Linked DNA regions of Methanotorris igneus Kol 5. The protein of the gene in region 1 binds, or shares a complex with, the protein of each later gene. Links are inferred from orthologs where the notes say so. Each region holds a gene or a part of one and is shown on either strand. Other genes may lie near its edges.

Evidence for each region.
Region 2: the proteins of METIG_RS04060 (region 1) and psmA are in contact, whole or in part, in a cryo-EM structure (PDB 6HE5), measured with the Archaeoglobus fulgidus proteins. The link is inferred for Methanotorris igneus Kol 5 from one-to-one orthologs. Residues at the interface, in WP_010879468.1 of Archaeoglobus fulgidus: Asp391, Leu392, Lys393, Gly394, Met396, Phe397, Val398; in WP_010877997.1 of Archaeoglobus fulgidus: Ala30, Arg33, Gly34, Ala35, Asp51, Arg53, Val54, Lys66, Ser79, Gly80, Leu81, Val82, Met166.

Annotation. Positions count from the first base shown.
Region 1 is NC_015562.1:837,703-840,829, forward strand. Bases 43-2,829 are described here. They hold METIG_RS04060 (proteasome-activating nucleotidase), read left to right. Parts: upstream 43-717; coding sequence 718-1,941; downstream 1,942-2,829. Other genes in these bases: METIG_RS04055 (multiprotein bridging factor aMBF1), read right to left, coding at 43-468; eno (phosphopyruvate hydratase), read right to left, coding at 2,048-2,829. Outside these bases: more of METIG_RS04055, read right to left, coding at 1-42; more of eno, read right to left, coding at 2,830-3,127. UniProt on the Methanocaldococcus jannaschii protein: ATPase which is responsible for recognizing, binding, unfolding and translocation of substrate proteins into the archaeal 20S proteasome core particle.
Region 2 is NC_015562.1:958,302-961,415, forward strand. Bases 309-3,082 are described here. They hold psmA (archaeal proteasome endopeptidase complex subunit alpha), read left to right. Parts: upstream 309-1,171; coding sequence 1,172-1,993; downstream 1,994-3,082. Other genes in these bases: METIG_RS04735 (ribosome assembly factor SBDS), read left to right, coding at 2,518-3,082. In the rest of the region: acs (acetate--CoA ligase alpha subunit), read left to right, coding at 1-299; more of METIG_RS04735, read left to right, coding at 3,083-3,114. UniProt on the Methanocaldococcus jannaschii protein: Component of the proteasome core, a large protease complex with broad specificity involved in protein degradation. The M.jannaschii proteasome is able to cleave oligopeptides after Glu, Asp, Tyr, Phe, Trp, slightly after Arg, but not after Ala.

The DNA.
Region 1 (3,127 bases):
TTTTATGAAATCTCCAAGGGTCAACCCTTCATCTCCACTACTTACACTATAATCTATGTCTCCTTCTTCATATAAACTTATGCCCAACTCTTTCTCCAATCTTTTTACATATTTTTCTTCTGGCTCCAATTCATTTCTCTCTATTTTGTGGAGTGTAGAGACCTTAATTCCTACACGTTTTGCAAGTTCTTCAATAGTTAATCCCTTTTTCTCTCTAGCTTCTCTTATGATATCACCATAATCTTCAACAAGTGTCTTTAAATTATCAAATAAATCTCTGTAAGGTCTTTTAGGTTTTTTTGTAGATGTGGTTTTTGATGTTGAAGTTTTAGCAACCCCCAGCCTTGAATAACTTTTTGGAGTGACTCCAAATTTCGCACATTCTTTACATACGGCCATTTCAGCCCCTTCAATCCTAACTTTGTATAATTTTGTTGTCTCTTTTCCACAAAGTTCGCATATCTTCATATTTAATTCACCTTTTCCAATTCAAAAGAATGATAACAATTAAAATGGCAAAACCTAAAGGGTTTTGCCGTATATATTTTGACCATTAAATATAAATACATAAGCATAGATATTAAATATACTATTTGGGGAATCTATTAATAAAAACTTTGATATTAATAAATTAGAATTTAAAAATTTATTGTTTGGAATTTTCACACAAACGCATATATATTTATTTTCACAGTATATTATTATGGAGGTAAGATAATGACTTACGAAGAATACAATGATATAAAAGAAAACAATGAAAAAATGGATTTAAATGAATTTAAAGAAAAAGCATACATTGCAGAATTAGAAAGTAAACTCTTACGAATGGAAATGGAAAAAAGAGACTTAGAAAGAGAGAATTTACAGTTAATAAAAGAAAACGAAATTTTAAAAAGGGAACTTGATAGATTGAGAGTTCCTCCATTGATAATTGGAACAGTCATTGAAAAAGTTAGTGATAGGAAAGTTATTGTAAAAAGTTCAACAGGACCACACTTTTTAGTTAACGTTTCCCAATTCGTAAATCCTGATGACTTAACTCCAGGGACAAGAGTTTGTTTGAACCAACAAACATTGTCTGTAGTAGATGTTCTTCCAAAAGAAAAAGATTTAAGAGCAATGGCAATGGAAGTTGATGAAAGGCCAAAAGTTTCATTCAGTGATATTGGTGGATTGGCAAAACAAATCCAAGAAATTAAAGAAGTTGTTGAACTTCCATTGAAACATCCAGAATTATTTGAAAAAGTTGGTATTGAGCCACCGAAGGGAGTTCTCTTATATGGACCTCCAGGAACTGGTAAAACATTACTCGCAAAGGCAGTTGCAGCAGAAACCAATGCGACATTTATAAAAATTGTTGGTTCAGAACTTGTGAAGAAATTCATTGGAGAAGGTGCAAAGTTAGTTAGAGATGTCTTTAAATTGGCAAAAGAAAAAGCACCATCAATAATATTCATTGATGAGATTGACGCAGTTGCTGCAAAAAGAACTGAAGCTTTAACAGGTGGAGACAGAGAAGTCCAAAGAACATTGATGCAACTCTTAGCAGAGATGGATGGATTCGATGCGAGAGGAGATGTTAAAGTTATTGGTGCAACAAACAGATTGGATATATTAGATCCAGCAATATTAAGGCCTGGAAGATTCGATAGAATTATAGAAATCCCAGCTCCAAATGAAGAAGGAAGATTAGAGATATTAAAAATACACACAAGAAAAATGAACTTAAGAGATGTAGATTTAAAGAGAATTGCAAAAATGACAGAAGGTTGTGTTGGAGCAGAATTAAAAGCAATCTGCACAGAGGCAGGTATGTTTGCAATTAGGGATGGAAGAGATTATGTCACTATGGACGACTTCTTGAAGGCAGTTGATAAAGTTATGGGCAAAAAGAGCAGAGGAGAAGTCATATCTCCACACTTGGAAGTGTTGTATAGATAAGTTCATCATTATTTTTTATTTTTTATGCTACTATACATTGATAATTTTGCATCTTTGGATTTGTTCGAAATAAAAAATAAAATTACAAAATATACTGTAGGATGAGTTAGAACGGGACTCTGAAGTATCTTCCAGCATATTTTGGATAACCTAACTCTTCCTCAATTCTAATTAATTGGTTGTATTTTGCTGTTCTTTCCCCTCTTGCTGGTGCTCCTGTTTTTATTTGTCCAGCATTTAATGCAACTGCCAAGTCAGCGATAGTGGTATCTTCTGTCTCTCCACTTCTGTGGGAAACAATGACTCCGTACCCATTTCTAAATGCAAGGTTTGCAGCGTCAATTGCCTCACTTAATGTTCCAATTTGGTTAACCTTCAACAACAAAGCGTTTGCAGCACCGACTTCAACTCCCTTTCTCAGCCTGTTTATGTTTGTAACAAACAAATCATCCCCAACAATCTGAACGCCTTTTAATTCTTTTGTAACCATCGCAAAGCCCTCAAAATCCTCCTCATGCAATGGATCTTCAATTGAGACAATTGGGTATTCATCTGTTAATTCCTTGTATAATTCAATTAACTGTTCTCTTGTTAATTTTTCCCCTTTAACAATGTAGTAACCATCCTTGTAGAACTCACTTGCTGCACAATCTAATGCAAATACAATATCATTCTCATAACCTGCTAATTTTGCAGCTTCAGCCAGCAAGTTTAAAGCATCTCTTGCATCTTCAATTGGTGGAGCAAATCCTCCCTCATCTCCAACGTTTATAGCATTTTTTCCGTATTTTTCTAATATAACCTTTTTTAATGCTTGATATGTCTCTGCTCCAATTCTTATCGCCTCTGCTATTGAGTCAGCCCCAACAGGCATTATCATAAATTCTTGGAAATCTAAAGCATTTCCAGCGTGTTTTCCCCCATTAATAACGTTCATCATTGGAACAGGCATAACAAATGAGTTGCAACCTCCCAAGTATTTGTAGAGTGGGAGTGATGCGGTGTCTGCTGCTGCTTTTGCTACTGCCATTGAGACAGCTAAAATTGCATTAGCCCCTAATTTTGATTTGTTTTCAGTTCCATCTAATTCAATCATGATGGTGTCAATTTCTCTCTGCATTCTTGAATCATATCCAATTAATTCTGGTTTTATAATTGAGTTTACGTTATCAACTGCCTCTAAAAC
Region 2 (3,114 bases), 120 kb from region 1 along the record:
TGACTGGATTAGGAGGGGTATTTGTTGAGGTATTAAAAGATGTTTCATTTGGAATATATCCAATAACAAAGGAATATGCCCATGAAATGTTAAAAGAATTAAAATCCTACAAAATATTGGAAGGAGTTAGGGGAAGACCGAAGAGGGACATTAAATCCATAGTTGATTTAATTGTAAAACTTGGAGTAATGATGGAACTGTATGATGAGATAAAGGAGATTGATATGAATCCTGTGTTTGTAAAAGAAGATGGAAAAGGATGTTGTGTAGGTGATGCGTTGATAATACTGAAAAAATAGATAAAAAATAAATAAAAAAGCAAAAACAAAAGATTAAATAAAAATAATTAAAACTGTGGAGGGTTTTTATAGTTGTGTGCGAATTTTTTTAAACTTATTATAAAAACTTATAAAATTTTAAGTTGTCATTTTTCCTCCTTTAAATTTTGAAATTGAGTATTTAATGCCTTATAAATTTTATTAAAGTTATGTTCAGTTTCTAACGCACACAACTATAACTAACCCGATCCCATTAGGGTTCTCGGGTTAGCACCCTCCACCATAACCTTTAACTGCTAAATATTCCCCGCGAAGGAAAGACCTCTTCAATATCAAATTTACCTCAGTTAAAAATTCTTTTGCTATCTTGTCAAGGTAAATCTTAAATTCACCATCATAGACCAGTTCATCTCCTTCGCGGGGCTCTTTCATAATCTCTACTCCAAATTTAGGCCCTCTTCAACCGAATCCTGCAAAGTATATAACTATGGAGTCGGCATTTGCCTGCTTCAATTTTTTCTTAATAAATTCCAATGCATCCTCAGATATGTTAACAGGTATCATAGCCATCACCATGAAGGTTTGACATTAAAATCTCTAATGGTTATTAGAATTTTCTCATATATAAATGTTATGATAAGGTTGTGTCATAAACTAACACATACGATATAAAAATAAGAGATAAAAAAACTTAAAAACCACTATCTATAAATACAGTAATAAGTTAAAATATAGTTATAAATATTATTAAGCAAACAGTATTTGTTTTTTGGTTAATGAATTGGTGAAAAACAAAATACAAACGAAATGCTAATAATTGATTTTCTTCAAAAATATTAAATAGTATACAAATTTAAAAAATTTGTGAATTTAAGATAATTGGAGGTAAAAGTATGCAAATGGTTCCAGCATCTGCTTATGACAGAGCAATTACAGTATTTAGCCCAGAGGGGAGGTTATACCAAGTAGAATATGCCAGAGAAGCCGTAAGAAGAGGAACTACAGCAATTGGAATAAAATGCAAAAACGGAGTAGTTTTAGCAGTGGATAGAAGAATAACAAGTAATTTAATTGAAATTAGTTCAATTGAAAAAATCTTCCAAATTGATGACCACATCGCAGCAGCAACATCAGGTTTAGTTGCAGATGCGAGAGTTTTAGTTGATAGAGCAAGAATTGAAGCACAAATAAATAGAGTTACTTATGGAGAACCGATAACTGTTGAAGCATTAGCAAAAAAAATCTGCGATATAAAGCAGGCATATACACAACATGGGGGGGCAAGACCTTTTGGTGTAGCACTTTTAATTGCTGGAATTGACAGGCACAGTGCGAGACTATTTGAAACAGACCCAAGTGGAGCTTTAATTGAATACAAAGCAACAGCAATAGGTTCTGGAAGACCAATTGCAATGGAAATTTTAGAGAAAAAGTACAATGAAAACCTAACTATTGAAGAAGCTATGGAGTTAGCCATATATGTGTTGAGTAAAACAACAGAGGAATTGAAACCTGAAAATGTGGATATGGTTGTTATAAAAGATGATGAAAAGATGGTGGAAAGAATTCCATACGAGAAAATTAAAGAATTAGTGGATACAGTTAAAGAAAAAATAAAACAGGAAAAAGAAAAGGAAAAACAGGAAGAAGAAAATAAAGAAGAAAACGGAGATAACACTGAGGAAAATAATGAAAAAGAAGAAAATCCACAATAAATTATGAAATATTTGAATTAAATAATGTTCAATATTAAGAATAAAATTGATTTTAATCCATGATTTTATAGTCGTTGCGTTATAATAGCCACAGCCATCAATGAAATGAAGGCATAAATTATGGTTTGATTTAAATTTTATACTTATTTATTATTCTTTCAAAGATTTTACTATGCCCAATTATATGAAAAGAATTACACAAACAGTTACATGCCAACTTTAAATATCTCTTCCGTTTTATGTTTTTTTGCTATTATAGTCGTGTGCGTTAGAAATTGGAAATATGCTATTGACAAAGTCATAAAGATTTATGCCTTATTTCAATTTTTTGGCAAAACCTTTTAGGTTTTGCCGTATATTTTAAGGAAGAATAAAGATTATTTAAAAATTCATTAATGCGTAAATACGTTTAAAAAATTTCGCACACGACTATATTTTGTATTTTGTTTGCAGTGTTAATAATATATGTTTTGATAATATCATGTATTGATAGAAAGATATATAAATAAAAAGAAGGGATTATTATGGTGTCCGTAGATAAGGCTGTTATTGCAAGATACCAATCACATGGAGAAAAGTTTGAAATATTGGTAGATCCTTACTTAGCTGCAAAACTTAAGGAAGGGCAAGATATAGACATTTCCGAGATTTTAGCCATTGAGGCCGTGTATAAAGATTCTGGAAAAGGGGAAAAGGCTTCAGAAGATGCACTGCTTAAAGTTTTTGGTACAACAGATGTTAAAGAAATTGCAAAACAAATTATATTAAAGGGACATGTCCAACTTACTGCTCAACAAAGAAAAGAGATGCAAGAACAAAAAAAGAAACAAATTATATCTTTAATTGCAAAAAACACTATAAATCCACAAACTGACACACCACATCCACCTAAGAGGATTGAAAAAGCTTTGGAAGAAGCTCGTGTTAACATAGATATTTACAAGAGTGCTGAAGAACAATTGCCACGTATAATAAAAGAACTTAGAAAGATATTACCAATCAAATTTGAAAAAAGGGATGTTGCTATTAAAATCCCTGCAGAATTTGCGGGAAGTGCATATCACATACTACATCAATATGGAACTGTAAAACAAGAAGAGTGGCAATCTGACGGTTCTTTA